DNA from 3 places in the Providencia hangzhouensis genome. Region 1 is predicted to be linked to each of the others. Evidence: predicted binding sites of a transcription regulator. Region 1 holds the regulator's gene; each other region holds the start of a gene.
What was found. The regulator CRP, encoded in region 1, controls carbon source genes, mostly activating them, when cyclic AMP is high. The targets are predictions, from matches to a motif close to ATGTGANNNNNNTCACAT.
Positions count from the first base shown of each region.

Region 1 (7,245 bases):
TTTCGTTCAGTATGTTAATGAAGGTTATTACAACGGAACTACTTTCCACCGTGTTATTCCAGGTTTTATGATCCAAGGCGGTGGCTTTAATAAAGATTTACAGCAAAAGCAAACCCGTGCCCCAATCAAAAATGAAGCAGATAATGGCTTACGTAATTTGCGCGGTACTATCTCTATGGCACGTACTGCAAATAAAGACAGCGCAACGAGCCAATTCTTTATTAATGTTGCTGATAACGCGTTCTTAGACCACGGACAACGTGACTTCGGTTACGCCGTATTTGGTAAAGTGGTGAAAGGGATGGATGTTGCAGATAAAATCTCTAAAGTAAAAACGGAAAATGTAGGCCCATATCAAAATGTTCCTGTAGAGCCAATTACAATCATTTCTGCTGAAGTGATTAAAAAGCCTTAGTGATTAAAAAACAGTAGTAATTAAAAACTATCGTGTCGAATACAGTGGGTAGGTTGCTTTAACGTGCCCACTTTTTTTAAAATCCGCTTTTCCTTCCCCTTTGAGTTTCTCTTCATTCACTATGTTAGTTAAAATGTGTCAGCGCTTACTACGTTTTAATAGCCTTTTATTTCATTGTATTTAAAGTAATTCTTAATCAAAATGTGAGCTTGTTATAGGAATGTAAATATAGTTCCATGATTTTTATATGGAAATTTTTTTTGAGAAAAAATAATCATTGACTTAAATAGGCTATTTTCCTGCTTTGGCTGTGCTATGATAGCCGCCCTTATTATTTTTATGGTGTTTTAATCATCGTTCTGATTGCCAACACAATAAAAATATGCATAAGAAATAATACATAATGATAAAAATCAGTCGGATAGGCTAATATGCTTCTACTTATTGATAATTACGATTCATTTACTTACAACTTATACCAATACTTTTGTGAATTAGGGGCTGAAGTTGTTGTAAAACGTAATGATGAAATTACCATCGAAGAAATTGAACAGCTTTCGCCTACACATCTTGTGATTTCACCTGGGCCATGTACACCGGATGAGGCTGGCATCTCCCTTGAGGCGATAAAATACTTTGCAGGTACGCTTCCCATTTTAGGTATTTGCTTAGGGCATCAAGCCATTGGGCAAGCTTTTGGTGCATCAGTTGTTAAAGCACGAGAAGTTATGCACGGTAAAACCTCTGCGATTCACCATAATCATCAAGGGGTATTCAAAGGCTTGAACCGGCCCTTGACGGTGACACGTTACCACTCTCTGGTAATTGCGGCAGAGACACTCCCTGTTTCTTTTGATGTATCAGCATGGTCACTGAATAATGGTGATGTTGATGAAATCATGGGAATACGGCACAAAACCTTGCCTATAGAAGGCGTTCAGTTCCATCCTGAAAGCATTCTGAGTGAGCAAGGCCATGAATTACTAAATAATTTTCTAAAATATTAATTTATAAATCTGGTTCAGAATAAATTAATTATGCATATTATGCCCTTTGCTATTGCTCTTTTTTGATTTTTTATTCATATTTAATGATTATATTTTCATTATCGCATTAAATAAGAGCAGGTGAGGGGTATGTCAGAACAATACGCAGCAGCAGAACAACACGCAGTTAATCGGCAGACTTTCGATCAAGTTATGTTGCCTATTTTTTCGCCGGCGGAATTTATTCCAGTTAAAGGTGAAGGTAGCCGTGTCTGGGATCAGCAAGGTAAAGAATATATTGATTTTGCTGGTGGGATCGCGGTTCTTGCTTTAGGGCATTGTCACCCTAGTTTGGTGGCTGCTGTGCGTGAACAAAGCGAAAAGCTATGGCATGTCAGTAATATTTTCACCAACGAGCAGGCGCTAAAGTTAGCACAAAAACTTACGAATGCGACATTTGCTGACCGTGCGTTTTTTGTGAATTCAGGCTCAGAAGCTAACGAAGCCGCGTTTAAATTAGCGCGTCGTTACGCTATCACCAAATATAACCCATATAAAACGAAGATTATTGCTTTCAAACAAGCCTTCCATGGGCGCACATTATTTACCGTTTCGGTGGGCGGGCAAGCGAAATATGCAGATGGTTTTGGGCCAAAGCCTGCGGATATTATTCATGTGCCTTTTAATGACCTGGATGCGGTCAAAGCGGTCATTGATGAAAATACCTGTGCTGTGGTGTTAGAGCCCGTACAAGGGGAAGGTGGTGTCACCCCTGCGACATCAGAATTCCTGCAAGGAGTTCGCAAGCTATGTGATGAAAATAATGCATTGTTGATTTTTGATGAAGTACAAAGCGGTATGGGGCGTACAGGTAAATTATTTTCTTATATGCATTACAACGTTGTGCCTGATATTTTAACCACGGCAAAAGCATTGGGTGGCGGTTTCCCTATCAGTGCAATGATTACTACTGAAGAAATTGCGAAAACGATGGAAGTGGGTTCGCATGGTACCACTTATGGCGGTAATCCATTAGCTTGTGCAGTAGGTAATGCGGCGTTTGATATTATTAATACAGAAGATGTATTAAATGGCGTTCAAAAGCGCCGTGAATTGTTTATTGCTCATTTGAATAAGCTTAACGATAAATACCACATTTTTTCTGAGATCAGAGGAATGGGGCTCTTAATTGGTGCTGAGCTTGACGGCAAACTATTGAACCGCTCGAAAGATATCCTGCAAGCCAGCGCAGTAGAAGGGCTGATGATGCTCAATGCAGGCACTAATGTTTTACGTTTTACGCCTTCGCTGATTATTTCGGAAGAAGAAATTAATAGCGGCATGGCGAAATTAGAAACGGCAATAGAGAAGTTACTGAGTTAATGATTAATTGAAAGTTGCAGAGGCATTAATGTCTCTGCAACTAGTTCCTTAAGCAAGCGGTTATTTATTATCCAAGAGGCTTAATTCAGATTGAAGGTGAGATATATGAGCTTCTTCTTTGACTATTTCTGTCATAAGGTTTTTTATATCTTCTAATGTTTTTTGTGGGTCTTGCAAGGTATACTCTAAGCTTTTAGCTTTTGGTATTTTATTTTTAGGGATTATTGTTTGTTCTTCTTTACTTTGCGATAATTTATATCCATTACTAATAAATTGTTTGCGAGCTTTTGATTTTTCGGTGTGGCGTATTTTGATATTAGGCTTTTTTTTTCTAATAATTGATTTTTCTTTCCGATCTAAATTATCTGTTATTTTAGATTTTGTGTGGTTTTCGGAGGTGGTTAAATTAACCACTGTTTCTTTCTTCTTGTTTTCTGAACTATACCCAGAATCGACAGAATTCTCTGAAACATAACCAGATAAATTAGAGTTTATACTTTCATTACTCGAATAAAAATTAATGCTTGAATTCTGATGGTTATCACTAAAAAATTCATTAAATATTGTTTTTGCATTTTCACTGATAATATCAGAGTCTGACTTATTTATTATGCGAGTTGCATCATCAATAATATCTTGTGAATACGCTTGTTTAACAAGTTCGCTACTCTCTGTATTTAGACTTTCATCTTGTGCTTTATACCAGTCAATACCATCATTGTCCCAAGCTAGTTGTTTATTTGTGGTAGATTCATTGAAATGATCTTCTAACGTGCTAATGGCTGATTCCATTTTATTAAAAATATTTCCGCACTCTTTATTTTTGTCAGGTGATGGTTCAGTAGAGTCTAGAGTATTGATATTATTTAATTGATTATTATCTTGAAATACTTCTTTATTCGAATCTTTAATTTTTTCGTGTTTTTTTATTAAATTTTGACTGGTTATAGTAGTTTTATCTATAATCTTAGCCTCGCCATTTTCAAATTTAACGCATAGTTCTTCCTTTTTATTTGTTTTAAAAACATCTCTGAACTTGCGAATACTTTTTTCATGAATGGATTTTATTTTATATTTAAAATTAGATAGCATACCTGCGGAACGGTTTAAATGAAAATCTACAAACGTTGAGGTTTCAACGTTGTTTTTTTTACTTGTTTGCATTGGTAAGTCTTCCTGAGTTTTATGGGTAATTGAATGGTCTTCTACTGGGGTAAAATTTTTTTCTATTTTTCTCGAATTTTTAAATATGAGGGGATAGCGAGAAACTAAGCTCTGATCTTGAGAACTAGGCATATTTTTAAAAAAATCAAGGCTAGTCTTGAAATCGATAGAGCGGATGTCAATATTTTTATTTTTTTGAGTTTCAAAAATAGTTTTATGCTTAGGATAAAATGTCTTATGAGTTGGCTGGGTATTAGGTAGCAAACTTCCTATATTTAATGAAGATACAAAGTTTTCACGTGGTGTCTTTTTTATCTGTTCTGTAGGTTGTTTCACTAATGTGGGGGAATTTACAGATGCTTGATTTGCATATTGTAAGTTTTCAAAAAAGGTTTTATTCTTAATAAAATCTTTTTTGTTATTTTCTAATTGTGGCGAAATAACTTGGTTTTTTGTGCTAGTAATAGTGCGCATATATAAAATCTCGGATGATTAATTATTAATTATTTTATATAAGTATATTTTAATTAATATCAAAAAACGCGAGTGTGCTAGAAAGTCAATAAAGGGGCCATAAGCAAAGAAATGAAAAACAGCGCTATATCATTGATATACCGCTGTTTACAATAATAGCCCAGCCAAAGGTGGCCAGGCTGAAAGGTTAATTAACGTGTGCCGTAAACCACAATTGTTTTACCATGTGCAGAGATCAGGTTTTGGTCTTCTAACATTTTCAAAATACGGCCAACTGTTTCACGGGAACAACCCACGATTTGGCCTATTTCCTGACGGGTAATTTTGATTTGCATACCGTCTGGATGTGTCATCGCATCAGGTTGTTTGGCTAAATTTAATAGAGTTTGAGCAATACGGCCTGTAACGTCTAAGAATGCGAGGTTACCGACTTTCTCAGATGTTGTTTGTAGGCGACTAGCCATTTGCGCAGAAAGGCGCATTAAAATATCAGGGTTAACCTGAATCAATTGACGGAATTTTTTATATGAAATTTCAGCAACTTCGCAGGCGATTTTTGCTCTAACCCACGCAGTACGTTCTTGCCCTTCTTCAAATAACCCAAGCTCACCAATGAAATCCCCCTGATTCAGGTAAGAGAGGATCATTTCTTTGCCTTCTTCATCTTTAATTAAAACAGCCACCGAACCTTTAACGATATAGTAAAGGGTTTCTGCTTTCTCACCCTGATGGATAAGAGTGCTCTTGGATGGATATTTATGAATATGGCAGTGTGACAAAAACCATTCAAGAGTAGGGTCTGTTTGTGGCTTGCCGAGAACCATTAGCGTTATCCTCTGTATGTTATTGCAGCCATTCGGAAAAACGTACTAGAAAGGCTGGCTTTAAAGTCACTAGCTTAGCATATTAATTTGCCTTATATACCTTTAAATAATCAAGGGGCTGATTACTTCAGCGTTTTTGATTGCTCTTGGTAACGCAAATTGATATCAACACTATAATATGATCAATTAAACTGTTGAGTTTTGATCTTAATCCTATCAACTAAGTATTGTTTGTAGCATATTCAATAAAGAAAGTCTTCCCTGTATCGCTTCAGCCAAATAAAGTTGATATAACATTCCTTATATCTATGGAACAATGTAGCCTTTAAACCGATTTCATTTCAAGGGGAAATACAATGGAAGCAAGAGTAAAGTGGGTTGAAGGGCTTTCTTTCTTAGGAGAGTCTGCGTCTGGGCACCAGGTGATGATGGATGGCAATGCGGGTGATAAAGCCCCAAGCCCAATGGAAATGGTGTTAATGGCAGCGGGGGGTTGTAGCGCAATTGATGTCGTTTCGATTTTGCAAAAGGGCCGCTACGATATTACGGATTGTGAAGTTAAATTAACCTCACAACGTCGTGAAGAAGCCCCTCGTTATTTTGTGAAAATCCATTTGCATTTTATTGTGACAGGGAATGAATTAACGGAAAAAGCAGTCGAACGTGCCGTTCAACTTTCTGCTGAGAAATATTGCTCAGTCGCATTGATGTTAGAGAAAACCGTTGAAGTCACACACAGCTTTGAAATAAAAAACTAAAAATAAATTTAATTTTTATTAATATATTTGAATTGAAAGATGCTTACCTTAATTAATGATAAGCATCTTATTTTTTAATCAAAAAATAATTTAACTGTTGTTCTTTTGATTAATTAGTTTTTCGACTATTGGTGCCATAATTAATTCCATTGCTAAACTGAGTTTCCCTCCTGGGACGACAATTGTATTCATTGCTGAAATAAAAGAGCCGGATATCATTGACAGCAAATAGGGGAAATCAATTTGCTCTAGCCCACGAAAGCGGATCACAATAAAGCTTTCGTCTTGTGATGGGATAGCTTTAGCCGAAAATGGGTTAGAGGTGTCTACCGTAGGAACGCGTTGAAAATTGATATGGGTGCGAGAAAATTGTGGCGTGATGTAATTAATATAGTCCCCCATTGAACGTACAACAGAGTCCATAACCGCTTCGCGGGAGTGCCCTCTCTCTGTGGTATCGCGGATCAATTTTTGGATCCATTCGAGGTTGACAATAGGGACAACACCTACAAGCAAATCAACATGTTGTGCAACATTATGTTCTGGAGTGACAACGCCACCATGCAGCCCCTCATAAAATAAAATATCTGTTTTGTCTGGTAGCGGCTCCCAAGGGGTAAATGTCCCAGGTTGCAAGCCATACGGTACCGCTTCATCATAAGTATGTAGATATTTACGGGACTGCCCACAACCTGTTTTTGCATAGTCGATTAAGGTTTGTTCAAGCAACGCAAAATCATTCGCTTCGGGGCCAAAGTAACTGATGTGCCGGCCTTGTTCTCTGGCTTTACGGATAGCCATATCCATTTCAGGGCGTGTATAGCGATGAAAGCTATCCCCTTCTAATGTTGCTGGTTGGATATTTAATTGGTGAAAAACTTTACGAAATGCTTGGCTAGTTGAGGTTGTGCCAGCTCCGCTCGAACCAGTGATAGCAATGATTGGGTGCTTTTTGGACATCGTGGACTCCCTGTGTTGCGCTTATAAGCACTATTTTAATCAATAGTGCATGAAGCGGATTAACGGGTGTTAGGGTTTTGAGTTTTATTTGATGGTTTTACGACATGATTGTGTGGAAAACCTGTAACTTAATTCATGATAGATGATGACGTAAAAATGAACCATAGAATAAAAACATCAGACAGAAAAACTCCCCTTAGGCATGAAATTAACCGATTCATGCAATTCAGACCAGACTAGCACAATTTCACCAGAAACTAACTGCCGTTTCACATCGTTGA
Region 1 is NZ_CP135052.1:329,768-337,012, forward strand. It holds gene ppiA (peptidylprolyl isomerase A) at 1-415, shown strand, start outside; gene PZ638_RS01460 (aminodeoxychorismate synthase component II) at 847-1,422, shown strand; gene PZ638_RS01465 (aspartate aminotransferase family protein) at 1,552-2,784, shown strand; gene PZ638_RS01470 (hypothetical protein) at 2,845-4,422, opposite strand; gene crp (cAMP-activated global transcriptional regulator CRP) at 4,614-5,246, opposite strand; gene PZ638_RS01480 (OsmC family protein) at 5,603-6,004, shown strand; gene PZ638_RS01485 (phosphoribulokinase) at 6,095-6,964, opposite strand; gene PZ638_RS01490 (YheU family protein) at 7,142-7,245, opposite strand, start outside.

Region 2 (7,245 bases), 1.4 Mb from region 1:
GTAAAATCAAAACCCGTTTTGCACCAAGCCCAACTGGCTATTTACACGTTGGTGGTGCACGTACCGCTCTGTATTCCTGGTTATTTAGTCGCCACAATCAGGGCGAATTTGTCCTGCGTATTGAAGATACTGACTTAGAACGCTCAACTCAGGAAGCTATCGACGCCATTATGGACGGTATGAACTGGTTGAATTTAAATTGGGATGAAGGTCCTTACTATCAAACTAAACGCTTTGACCGTTATAATGATGTCATTGACCAAATGTTAGATGCGGGTACCGCTTATCGTTGTTATTGTTCGAAAGAGCGCTTAGAGGCGTTACGTGAAGAGCAAATGGCAAATAATGAAAAGCCTCGTTATGATGGCTGCTGCCGTGACCATGCACACAACCATACACCTGATGAGCCGCACGTTGTTCGTTTCCGTAACCCACAAGAAGGTTCCGTTATTTTTGACGACAAAATTCGTGGGCCAATTGAATTTAGTAACCAAGAGCTGGACGATTTAATTATTCGTCGTACTGATGGTTCACCAACTTACAACTTCTGTGTGGTTATTGATGACTGGGATATGGAAATTACCCACGTTATTCGTGGTGAAGACCATATCAACAACACGCCTCGCCAAATCAACATTCTAAAAGCATTAGGGGCACCAGTACCTGTGTATGCTCACGTTTCGATGATCCTAGGTGATGACGGTAAAAAACTATCAAAACGTCATGGTGCGGTTAGTGTTATGCAATATCGTGATGACGGTTATTTGCCGCAAGCACTTCTTAACTACCTTGTGCGTTTAGGTTGGTCTCATGGCGACCAAGAGATTTTCACTGTTGAAGAAATGAAAGAGTATTTCAGCCTTGACGCTATCAGCAAGTCAGCAAGCGCGTTTAATACTGAAAAACTGCAATGGTTAAACCACCACTATATTAATTCATTACCAGCAGAAGAAGTTGCAACCTATCTTGCATGGCATATTGAACAACAGAATATTGATACCAGCACAGGACCTCAATTAGTTGATCTAATCAAATTACTTGGTGAACGTTGTAAAACATTAAAAGAAATGGCGGAATCTTGCCACTATTTCTACCAAGATTTCGAAGAATTTGACGCTGATGCGGCGAAAAAACACTTGCGACCTGTTGCTCGTCAGCCTTTAGAAGTCGTAAAAGATAAATTAGCTGCGATCACTGATTGGACGGCTGAGAATGTTCATCAAGCCATCGAAGCAACTGCCGCTGAATTAGAAGTGGGTATGGGTAAAGTGGGTATGCCTTTACGTGTTGCTGTGACAGGTGCTGGCCAGTCTCCAGGCCTTGATGTGACCGTTCACGCTATCGGTCAAGCTCGCTCTATCACTCGTATTGAGAAAGCCTTAGCGTTTATCGCTGAACGTGAAGCTTCTGCTCAATAATTTAATATTATTGGCCCTCAATTTATTGGGGGCCAATTCTCTGATTCATCCTCCCTTCTCCACTCAACTGATTGCAAAATGTTCTATATTTCAGCAATTAAACCTAAAACCCGATTATTTTATTGACACTCTAACTTAGCTTGAATATGATGCATCCCGTCCAAAAGATTTTGTTTGGGGCTATAGCTCAGCTGGGAGAGCGCTTGCATGGCATGCAAGAGGTCAGCGGTTCGATCCCGCTTAGCTCCACCATCTAATTCCCTGTTAGGTGGCACAATACAAAACATTTCGATTGGGGCTATAGCTCAGCTGGGAGAGCGCTTGCATGGCATGCAAGAGGTCAGCGGTTCGATCCCGCTTAGCTCCACCAATCATATTTATCTCACATTTATTTATTATTCTACTTTTTCACCAACTATATAAAGCTATCTACTTAACCCTGTATTACTTGCACTTTAGTGGCTTTACCAGCCCTTCTAAGCCTTCTATTTTTATTCCTAGGGTCATCTCCATTAACTGCCCTAAACGTCCAGCAGGGAACTCTCCTTTCTTATAGAACCATAATAAATATTCTTCAGGTAAATCAATTAATATACAGCCTTTATATTTACCAAATGGCATATACGTATTGGCCATATCAATGAGATCTTGTTTTTCCATTGTTATTTCTCTTTCGTATCAAAGCATAAAAAACGGCGCTCATTTGAACGCCGTTTCTTAATCTAACATGTTTTAGTGGATTACAAAACTAACCCAACAACCGCTGCGGATAAGAAGCTAACTAAGGTTGAACCATACAGTAATTTTAAACCGAAACGAGCCACGGTATTACCTTGTTTCTCATCTAAACCTTTAATCGCACCTGCAATAATACCGATGGATGAGAAGTTAGCGAAAGAAACTAAGAATACGGACAAGATACCAACAGAACGCTCAGATAACCCACCAGCAATCGCTTGTAAGCCATCCATCGCAACGAATTCATTCGTTACCATTTTCACTGCCATAATTCCACCAACCTGTAAGGCTTCATCGGCAGGAATGCCGAGCATCCATGCAAATGGATAGAATACGTAACCTAACATGGTTTGGAAGTCGATACCGAATACAGCTGAGAAAATACCGTTAATCATCGCAATGAGGGCAATAAAACCAATCAACATCGCTGAAACGATAATCGCTACTTTAAACCCTGCAAGAATATATTCACCTAACATTTCAAAGAAGCTTTGCCCTTCGTGCAGGTTGCTCATTTGAATATCTTCTTCACCTTCAGGTGGATACGGGTTAATCAGTGATAGTACGACGAAAGTACCAAACATATTTAGAACCAATGCAGCGACCACAAAACGCGGCTCTAACATGGTCATGTATGCCCCAACGATAGACATAGATACCGTTGACATGGCAGTTGCCGCCATGGTGTACATTCTGCGGTCTGACATCCGGTTCAATTGGTCTTTATACGCAATAAAGTTTTCTGACTGACCCAGTAACAATGAACTTACTGCGTTAAAAGACTCTAACTTACCCATACCATTCACTTTCGATAACACGGTACCGATGATACGGATCACGATAGGGAGAATTTTGACGTGCTGTAAGATCCCGATCAACGCAGAAATAAAGATGATTGGGCATAACACTTGTAAGAAGAAGAACGCTAAGTTCCCTTCAATCATGCCACCAAAAATAAATTTAGTCCCTTCTGCTGCATAGCCTAGCAAGTGAGTAAATACCCCTGCCACACCAAGAACAAAAGATTCGCCAATATTCGATTTTAAGAACAAATAAGCTAATGCAATTTGAATAACCAGTAGTTGAACAACATAGCGAGGACGGATTCCTCTACGGTTACTACTGGCTAAAATGGCAAGAGCGGCAATTACTACTAAAGATAAAACGAAATGCAGGATCGAGGTCATATGCGACTCCAACAAATTTAAGAATCAGTCTATGTGCATATTCTATGTAATAGACAACATTTAAATGAGACAGAGGTCACATTAATATGAAAGCTTACTAGGTGTATTTTGCAAAAAGAAGAAGGGGATCACGTTTCAACTATAACAATTCCTAGCATTCGCTTTTTTTGCACAGAAATTTTACTGAGAATTTAAGTTAAGACTTACAACAACCTGCGTATAAAATTGTTGCCTACAGAGATCGTAGGCAACTAAGTCAAATTGAATATAGTTCACTATTAAATATTCAGCAAACGAACCAATTCATTTTCATCAATAACGCGTATGCCAAGTTCATTTGCTTTGGCTAATTTAGAACCAGCGGCCTCACCTGCAATGACCAAATCTGTTTTCTTCGAGACGCTTCCTGAGACTTTTGCACCTAAAGCCACTAACTTGTCTTTGGCTTCATCACGCGTCAATACGCTCATTGACCCTGTTAGCACCACTGTTTTACCTGCAAATGGGCTCTCGATTTCTGCACTATTAACGACTTTTACTTCAGGCCAATGAATATTTGCCTTCGTCAGTAAATCTTCAATCACCGCTTGGTTATGAGGTTCACGGAAAAAATTGACCACATGTTTCGCAACTACATGACCAATATCTTGAACGGTTTTTAGTGACTCTTCATCCGCCGCCATCACAGCCTCAAGTGTGGTGTAATGCGCTGCTAAGTTTGCCGCCGTTGCTTCGCCAACCTCACGAATTCCAAGGGCATAAATAAAGCGAGCCAATGTTGTTTGCTTAGACTTATTGAGTGCATCAACCAGATTCTGTGCCGACTTCGGCCCCATTCTATCGAGGCCAGTTAAAATACCTGCACTTAATTGGTACAAATCTGCCGGCGTTTTGACATACTCTTTTTCGACTAACTGGTCGATAATTTTATCGCCCATGCCATCCACATCCATTGCTCGGCGTGAGACAAAATGTTTCAGTGCTTCTTTGCGTTGTGCCCCACAAATAAGCCCACCGGTGCAGCGTGCCACCGCTTCACCTTCAACTCGTTCGATATCAGAACCGCATACAGGGCAATGGGTCGGGAAGACAATTTCACGGCTATCTGTTGGTCGCTTGTCAACCACAACACTGACGATTTGTGGAATAACATCCCCTGCTCGACGAATAATGACCGTATCACCGATATGCACGCCAAGGCGTTCAATTTCATCTGCATTGTGTAACGTCGCATTACTGACCACCACACCTGCGACTTGCACGGGCTCTAAACGCGCCACAGGCGTGATAGCACCTGTACGCCCAACTTGAAATTCAACATCTTTTAATAATGTGACTTGTTCTTGAGCTGGGAATTTAAACGCTGTCGCCCAGCGAGGTGCTCGAGAAACAAAACCTAATTCTTCTTGAATCGCGATTGAGTTAACTTTAATGACTACCCCATCGATATCAAAGCCAAGGTCAGGTCGAACTTGCTCAATTTCATGGTAAAAATCTAATACGGCCTGATGACCAACACGTAATTGAACATAATCACTAACCGGTAAACCCCATGCTTTAAATTGCATCAAACGGTCATAATGTGTGTCCGGTAACGAGCCACCTTCCACAAGCCCAACACCATAACAATAAAAAGTGAGTGGCCTTTTAGCGGTAATACGTGGGTCTAATTGACGTAACGAACCCGCAGCCGCATTACGCGGGTTTGCAAAGACTTTGCCATCCGTTTTACGTGCCTGCTCATTTAGTGCTTCAAAACCTTTTTGGGGCATGAAGACTTCGCCACGGATCTCAACGCGATCAGGAATATTGCTTCCCCTTAAACGCAATGGGATAGCGCGTATGGTTCGTACATTCGCGGTAATATTCTCACCTACGGTCCCATCACCACGAGTCGCCGCTTGTACTAATTCACCATTTTCATACAACAAACTTACCGCTAACCCATCGAGCTTGAGCTCACAACAAAAAGTCAGTTCTTGATGATTTTTCAAACGATCTCTTACCCGCTTATCAAACGCAAGGTAACTTTCTTCATCAAAAACATTATCTAGGGATAGCATAGGAATTTCATGGCGTACGGTATCAAACGCAGCCAATGGTGCGGCACCAACACGTTGAGTCGGTGAATCACTTGTGACAAGTTCAGGATGCTGTGCCTCTATCTCTTTTAGACGTTGCATTAACTTGTCATATTCTACGTCTGGAATTTCGGGGGCATCTAATACATGGTATTGATATTCATGATGACGTAACTGTTTTTTTAATTCGTCTATTTCTTGTTTGGTAGTCATGATTCACTCATACAGATAAAAAACCCCCAATTAATGGGGGTTTTGTTCAACGTTTATTTAACTTAATGTGTTTCTAATTCGAGCATGATACACCTCTATTTTTTGAGGTGTCAGCATTTTGCGTTCGTCATCAAGAACAACCCCTCCCGCATCTGATGCGATACGTTGAGCAGCTTGCAACATCAATTTGAAGTTTTGCCCTGCATCACCGTAAGACGGGACCATCATAAACATGGAAACCCCTGGGGTAGTAAAATCAGCCATTGTCTCTGGGTCGAATGAGCCCGGTTTCACCATGTTGGCTAAGCTAAACAAAACAGGCCCCGTACCAGACGGGTTCACATGGCGGTGGAATATTTTCATTTCCCCGAATTGGAAACCGGCTTGTAAAATACTTTGCAGTAATAATTCACCTTGAAGTTCCTGCCCTTGCAAAGCGGCTACGTGAAGTACCAGGACTGTCTCCTTGCTACTTGTTGTAGCAGAATTTTCCTGCGGCTCAGCTTTCTTCTCAATATGCTGCGTCTCTTGTTCATAGGTGCTCGGCTGAGGCTCTTCTCTCAATTTGGTTGAATCAATATGTGGTTCAGCGACAGTTTCAGTGGCTGGCTCAACAATCACTTCCTCACTCATATTAATGGTGAGTTGTTCGGGTACATGAACGGGTTCAGTACGTTGATGCATCGTAGGCTCATTATGAACCGGCGATTTAGCCTCAGGCTCCTTGTTCATAATAATGTCAGGTTCAACCGATGCTTTTGGCTGTATATTAGGCTCAACTGGAGACTCATTTTTTACCGGATATACAGGCTCAGTCGCAGCGGGATGAACAGGCGCCTGCTGAGTCGGTTGATTTTCAGTAAATAATGCAGAATCATCATATTCTGATGAATTCTCCTGCATATCGTTTTTTCTACGTTTTACGGGTCTGTCGCGAAATAACTTTGAGCGCTCTTTACGGCTGGTCCATAAACCATGCAGTAATAAAGCGACAATCGCTATCGCACCTACGACCACTAATATCAGACGCAAATCCTGCATCGCTGCTATCTCTAGTTGATGAATGATAATGCCAACACGGCGGAAACTTCCTTAAGATTATTTCTCAATTGCTCTAAGTGCAACCCCCAGAACGATTTTCTTACAAGAAAGAGAATATTCCGCTTTCATTTGCTGCTTTTTTAAGCGAATAATGGCTAGTCAGCCTAATTTCATATCTATATGATACATGGTCAACCGAAAAGGAGAGAACAAGAAGTATGACCCAATCGACATTTTCGACACAAAAAGACCATTCTGGTTTTTATTATTTTACACAAGGCTGGAGATTAATCACTCGGCCCGGTATTAAACGTTTTGTTATTTTGCCCCTATTAGCCAATATTTTATTCTTAGGCGGCGCATTTTGGTGGTTATATACAAAGCTTGGCGGCTGGATAGCCCAAGTGATGAGTTACGTTCCTGACTGGCTACAATGGCTCGATTATGTTATTTGGCCAATCGCTGTTATCTCTATTTTGCTCGTATTTACCTATTTTTTTAGTACGGTTGCTAATATTATCGCTGCACCTTTTAACGGTTGGTTATCAGAAAAACTCGAAGCCGAGT
Region 2 is NZ_CP135052.1:1,759,343-1,766,587, reverse strand. It holds gene gltX (glutamate--tRNA ligase) at 1-1,418, shown strand, start outside; tRNA gene PZ638_RS07740 (tRNA-Ala) at 1,595-1,670, shown strand; tRNA gene PZ638_RS07735 (tRNA-Ala) at 1,713-1,788, shown strand; gene PZ638_RS07730 (DUF3820 family protein) at 1,863-2,078, opposite strand; gene PZ638_RS07725 (NupC/NupG family nucleoside CNT transporter) at 2,159-3,343, opposite strand; gene ligA (NAD-dependent DNA ligase LigA) at 3,622-5,637, opposite strand; gene zipA (cell division protein ZipA) at 5,695-6,678, opposite strand; gene cysZ (sulfate transporter CysZ) at 6,897-7,245, shown strand, end outside.
Region 2: PZ638_RS07725 (NupC/NupG family nucleoside CNT transporter) is a predicted target of CRP. The motif match lies at 3,408-3,425, and genes of this name have one in related genera.

Region 3 (7,245 bases), 360 kb from region 1:
CTCTGAGAACTAGCAGTTCCATAGCAGCTTACTAATGCCTATTTGACCATGGAATGATGCCATTTTATGTGCTACAAATCACATTAATCGACTGAATGTTACATTATTAAAATAAAAAATGTGATATAGATCAAATTATACCATCTATCGCCATCAATTCTTCTCTCAAATGGCTTTTTCAATATTTTCTTTATCATTGATTGACTAAGTTAAGAATAGTTGAAAATTTACGATTGATATAAAAAGTCATAAAAGAATATAACGAATCAAAATGAAAACGGAAGGATTAATCCCCTTCCGTTTAATTGGATTAGCTGATAGCAAATATAAATTAAATTACGGCTGCTGCGCCTAACGTCAAGAAAAAGCCAGCAATGGTTGCACTCATTAAGTTAGACAGGGTACCAGCCATAACCGCTTTCATACCTAAACGAGCGACATCACCACGGCGATTTGGCGCCATTCCGCCTAAACCACCGAGTAAGATAGCGACGGATGAAAGGTTAGCAAAACCACATAATGCAAACGAAATAATCGCTTTAGTATGGTCGGAAAGCACTTGTTTACCTGCCGCCAGTACTTCAGCATCCGCTTTCATGTATTCACCGAAGTTCATGAATGCGACAAACTCATTCACAACAACTTTTTGGCCGATAAAAGAACCGGCAATTGTCGCTTCACTCCACGGCACACCAATCAAGTATGCGATTGGGGCAAATAGCCAACCTAATAATAATTCCAGTGATAATTGTGGATAATCAAACCAGCCACCAATACCACCTAAGATGCCATTGATCAATGCAATCAAAGCGATAAAGGCCAATAACATTGCCCCCACGTTCAGCGCTAGTTGCATCCCTGATGATGCCCCAGAAGCGGCCGCATCAATGATATTGGCAGGGCGTTCATCTTCAGCGACTAAATCTGTCGCATCAACCCTATCTTTTACATCTTCTGTTTCTGGAACCATCAGTTTGGCGAATAATAAACCACCTGGAGCGGCCATAAAGGAGGCAGCAATCAGGTATTCCATTGGTACACCCATTTGGGCGTAGCCGGCCAAAACTGAACCCGCTACAGAAGCTAAACCACCACACATAATGGCAAACAGCTCTGATGTCGTCATTGTTGCAATATAAGGGCGAACAACCAATGGTGCTTCCGTTTGCCCAACAAAAATATTTGCTGTTGCAGATAACGATTCTGTTCTTGAGGTTCCCAATATTTTTTGCAGACCACCACCAAGAACTTTAATCACTAACTGCATGATCCCTAAATAATAAAGGACAGCAATTAATGATGAGAAGAAAACAATAATTGGTAAAACGCGGAAAGCGAAAATAAAGCCACCGCCACCAAACAGTTCAAACATTTTATCGGAAACAAGGCCGCCAAAGATGAAGCTCATCCCATCTTGACCATATCCAATAACTTTAGAAACCGCGTCAGACATCCCTTGGAGCACACTACGCCCCGCTGGAACATAAAGAACAAATGCACCAATGGCTAATTGAATTAAAAATGCGCCGCCAACTGTGCGTAGTCTAATTGCTCGGCGATTGCTGGAAAATAGAATAGCTATCGCGATAAGTACCGCCATTCCGATAATACTCATAATGAGCTGCATGGAAGGATCCCTGTTCACTTTATTTTAGGTTGATATATAAGGAAACGTGTAAGTCACCTTGACTCTTAATTTGATGATTATACCTAGTCATCACCAATAACCCGCAATACTCATCACAAATACATACTGCAATAAACAACAAAAATTCACATAATGTGACAAAAGTCACAAAAACTATTCAGTTTAATCTGTAAAGGCACTAAAGTCCCAATTAAGCACAATAAAAACTAAATAGATTTTAATAGCCAATTAGTGAAATTATATAAATATTATTTATGATTCCGTATGCGATTTTACTTGGTGAGATTAAATAACGACAAACTATTGTTGTAAAGTTGTTGGGCTATTTCTGCAGGGGATTCGTGGCGAAGCTCACATAATGAACGAAAAACCCACTCAATACGTTCAGGACGATTTGGTTCGCCTTGAAAACCTGAAACTGGCATATCAGGGGCATCCGTTTCGAATAATAATGAAGTCAAAGGGAGTTGCGACATCACATGGCGAGTTTTATTCGCTCTGTCATAAGTAATTGTGCCACCAACACCAATATAATAGCCAAGTTTAACAAAGGCTTGGGCTTGAGATAGACTGCCGGCAAAACCATGCACAACGCCACGAGCTGGGACATCAAAACGACGTAGCATCGCAGCTAATGGGTCATGGCTTTTACGTGAATGTAAAATAACTGGTAAATCAAACTGTTTCGCTAACTTTAATTGTGCGGACAACACCACTTGCTGGCGCTCAAATTGCGGGTTTTGCATATAGAGGTCAAGCCCAATCTCCCCTATCGCCACACACTTTTTATTCTTTTTAGCTAGATAATCAGTCAATATATCAATATGTTGCTCTTGAAACTGACTCAAATATAACGGATGAAACCCCATAGCGGCATGCAGCTGCGGGTACTGCTGTGCCAGTTGCCAAACTCGTGCAAAATTATCCATACTCACTGTAGGAATGATAATATCACTCACCCCACTTTGTTGAGCAAGCTGCAAACTTTCAGTGAAGGAATCACTAAAAGGTGGGAAATCAAAATGGCAATGAGTATCAATAAATTGACGTTTAGCCATCACGATTTTCATTTGCGGATATTGCGGCCAAAGGCATTGAGGTAACAGGCTCCGCCGCCAATTCAGGAATGAGCTCATTCGGTACTTGTGGCTCAAGCTGAATATCTAATGGGTTAGACTCAATTTTCTGTGCCAAAGTATGGCTAAAGCGATTTGTGTTGTGGTCAAAGGCATCACCCAGTGCTGCAATAAAATAGCGACCACACCGGCGCCCCGTATGGTAATCTTGATTAAGCGAAGATACCTTACTACCCAGCGCACTACTTTTCAGTGGAACAGGTGGATAAATCTCAAAGACCTGTACATCTTTTGGTGGGTTTTCAATAAATTCTTGTGTTCTACGGTAGCTTTTCAGATGAACTTTTAGCATCGCGGCCATACGTTGTAGGCCATTTTTATCCCCTTCCAGCCACCGAGTCATTCTTTTCACCCATTCAGGGGTAAAATACATTTGGGAAGGAACGGTACGGATCACCACAATAGTCTCTGCACCGCGGCGGTATGCCTCTTCAACTGGGATAGCAGCACTAATGCCACCATCTTGGTAAAGCGTGCCATCAAATTCGACACCTTCACGATAAAAGCCCGGAATAGCGCTGGATGCACGAATAATATCGAGCCAGTTGTCTGCGTCAGGCTTTAGAAAAGCAGCGGAAAAATCATCACTGCGGCTTGCTCCCATATAGAATTCACGGCCTGAATTTAATAAATCGAGCCCTGCTTGTATACGTAATGGGAATTCCTTTGCTGTGGTGTCGACGAGCCAATCTAAATCAATCAGATGACCGCCGCGGATAAAGCGCAGTGGATTGAAAAATGCCGAATTAGTCGTATAACGCGTGATCACACGGCGTGCATAACCTGCTTGCCCACAAATATACGCAGAAAGATTTTGAGCCCCAGCTGAAGTGCCTATCATCAGGTCAAAAGGGTTGAAATCAGAGATAAGAAACTCATCCAGTACACCCGCAGTAAAAATTCCTCGTTGACCGCCACCTTCACAAATCAGGGCAGTTTTTCCCGAGTTGATATTATCAAAGAATGCAAGCGGCTCAATCGTGCCGAGTGTAACTGAAACGTGTTTTCCCATAATGCCTCTGAATGACAGAAGTTCACTTTAAATAGCTCAAAAACAGAATGAGCTTCCCTTTGAAAGCCCATTCTATCCGCATTGTACAATAAATATTCAGCAATATGAGCTATTGAGACATTTATTTACTGATTAGTTAGCGATGACTAAACCATTTTGTACTGATTTTACCCCATTGACTTGCGATGCCACTTGGGTAATTTTATCAATTTGATCGGCTGATTTAACAAAGCCTGATAAGTAAACAACACCATTGACTGTTTTTACTGATACGCTGTTACTCGAAATACCTTTCGTACCCAGTAATTTTCCTTTTACATCCGCCGTAATCGCGGAGTCATCAATGTAGTCACCGGTGTTTTTAGCGCCACTCGAAATGGCATTCCCAGTATCTTTACCTGCCATTTCAACGGTCTTAGATGCACTGTCCCAGGTTTCTGAGGCTTGTTTTTTCAAAGCGCTATCTGATGATGAGCTACAAGCCGCGAGCGCCCAGCTCAACCCAATAACTCCTAACAAACTCAATAGTTTTGCTTTTTTCATAAAAACCTTCCTTTCACTGCAATGGACAACGAATAATATAGCCTAAGTAAAAAAACATAAAAAATAAAGAGAAAGGTGATAAAGACAGAATATTCTTGATGATAAGCATAAAAAAACAGGGAAAGTTGCTTTAAATGAAGTTCGAAATAAGATGACCCACTAACTATGCTAGTCGTGGGTCATAAACACAATTAGTGTTCGCGTGTTTTGCGGAATTTAACGTCAGGGTAACGTTCACTAGTCAGGTTCAAATTCACCATAGTCGGTGCGATATAAGACAAGTTGTCGCCACCATCAAGGGCTAAGTTTTGCTCATTTTTGCGTTTAAACTCTTCGAATTTCTTCGCATCATCACACTCAACCCAACGCGCAGTAGAAACGTTAACGGCTTCATAAATAGCTTCAACGTTATATTCGCTTTTCAAACGCGAAACCACCACGTCAAACTGCAGCACACCTACCGCACCAACAATTAAATCATTGTTAGTTAACGGGCGGAACACCTGTACTGCACCCTCTTCAGATAACTGAACGAGGCCTTTTAACAGTTGTTTTTGTTTTAGCGGATCACGTAAGCGAATACGGCGGAATAATTCAGGGGCAAAGTTAGGAATACCCGTAAATTTGAGCTCTTCACCTTGTGTGAAGGTATCACCGATTTGAATCGTACCATGGTTATGTAACCCAATGATGTCCCCTGCATAGGCGTTTTCGACCTGAGAGCGATCCCCCGCCATAAAGGTTAAAGCATCAGAAATGACCACGTCTTTTTTGATACGCACTTGGCGTAGTTTCATGCCTTTTTCATAAGTACCTGAAACAATACGCATAAACGCAACACGATCACGGTGTTTCGGGTCCATATTTGCTTGGATTTTAAATACGAAACCGGTGAACTTTTCTTCTGTCGCATTAACTTGGCGTAAATCTGTTTGGCGCGGTTGTGGCTGAGGAGCCCATTCCACTAGGCCATCTAGCATATGGTCAACACCAAAGTTACCTAACGCTGTTCCGAAAAAGACAGGGGTTAATTCACCCTGCAAGAATGCGTCATGGTCAAATTCATGAGATGCCCCTTGAACCAATTCCAACTCATCACGTAACTGTGCCGCTAATTCATCACCTACGGCAGCATCAAGATCTGGGTTATTCAGCCCTTTAATTATACGGACTTCTTGAATAGTGTGACCTTGGCCTGTTTGGTATAGGATTGTTTCATCACGTAATAAATGATAAACACCCTTGAATAATTTACCACAACCAATAGGCCATGTGATTGGACAACAAGCAATTTTCAGCTCATTTTCCACTTCATCCATTAATTCCATTGGGTCACGAATATCACGGTCCAACTTATTCATGAAAGTTAAGATTGGAGTGTCACGTAGACGAGTGACTTCCATCAGTTTACGTGTCCGGTCTTCAACCCCTTTACCCGAGTCAATGACCATCAAGCAGCAGTCAACTGCCGTTAATGTACGATAAGTATCTTCAGAGAAGTCTTCGTGACCTGGGGTATCCAATAAGTTAACAAGACAATCATTATAAGGAAACTGCATAACAGAGGTGGTAATCGAAATACCACGCTGCTTTTCCATTTCCATCCAGTCAGATTTAGCGTGTTGGTTAGAGCCACGGCCTTTTACCGTACCAGCACGTTGAATAGCGTGCCCAAACAATAACACTTTTTCGGTTATTGTGGTTTTACCCGCATCGGGGTGGGATATGATAGCAAACGTTCTGCGTGTGCTAACTTCATGGAGAAAGTTCTGATCTGTCATTTAACCGTTCTTTTCGTTTATATACAGATTTGTATAAGCATTCGAAGAGGCTCAATGTGGCTCTTGGCGTCGCAAATCCGTCTTGTTAATCAAAATTGGCGGATATTTTCGCAGATCTTGGGGGTATTAACAATCAAAGCATCGAGGAACAGGCAAAACAGTCCCTCGATGGCTCACTAAATTGACTCAATAAACACCGTCTTTATGCATCAACTAAGCACTGACCAAACGGGCTATTTCATCCCCTAACGCCTGCGTACTGGCATCGCCGCCCATATCACGAGTCAAATGTTGGCGTTGTTTAATCGCTGTTTCTACTGCGGACATAATCGAATCATGCATTTCAGGACATCCCAAATGCTGCATCATCATGGCGGCTGCCCAAATCGTACCAATCGGATTAGCAATATTTTGCCCTGCGATATCAGGTGCTGACCCGTGAACAGGCTCAAACATCGATGGGAATTGTTTTTCTGGGTTAATATTGGCCGAGGGTGCAATCGCAATAGTTCCCGTACAAGCAGGCCCTAAATCAGACAAAATATCGCCAAATAGATTTGACCCTACAATCACATCGTAGAACTCTGGCATTCTCACTAAGTTTGCAGCAAAGATATCAATATGAAATTGGTCAACTTTGATATCTGGGTATTGCTTCGCCATTTCGGCTACACGGCTATCCCAATAAGGCATTGAATGAAATAGCCCATTGGATTTCGTCGCTGAACTTAAATGTTTTTTCTCACGTGACTGCGCCAAATCAAAAGCATATTTTAAGATACGGTCGGTACCTTTACGGGTAAAAACGCTTTGTTGCAGTACCATTTCTTCATCCGTACCTTCGTACTGAATACCGCCAATCGCAGAGTATTCCCCCTCAACATTTTCACGCACGACATAAAAATCAATATCTCCCGGTTTTTTATCTGCTAATGGGCATTTAATGCCATCAAATAAACGAACAGGACGCAAATTAACATATTGGTTGAAAGCACGACGGATAGGTAATAACAGCCCCCATAACGAAATATGATCAGGAACACCAGGGAACCCTACCGCACCGAGAAAAATCGCATCAAATTTTTTTAATTGTTCTAAACCATCTTCAGGCATCATACGCCCTGT
Region 3 is NZ_CP135052.1:690,676-697,920, reverse strand. It holds gene PZ638_RS02980 (NupC/NupG family nucleoside CNT transporter) at 332-1,615, opposite strand; gene PZ638_RS02975 (TatD family hydrolase) at 1,921-2,706, opposite strand; gene PZ638_RS02970 (patatin-like phospholipase family protein) at 2,699-3,796, opposite strand; gene PZ638_RS02965 (BON domain-containing protein) at 3,929-4,339, opposite strand; gene prfC (peptide chain release factor 3) at 4,531-6,120, opposite strand; gene PZ638_RS02955 (tartrate dehydrogenase) at 6,334-7,245, opposite strand, start outside.
Region 3: PZ638_RS02980 (NupC/NupG family nucleoside CNT transporter) is a predicted target of CRP. The motif match lies at 1,781-1,798, and genes of this name have one in related genera.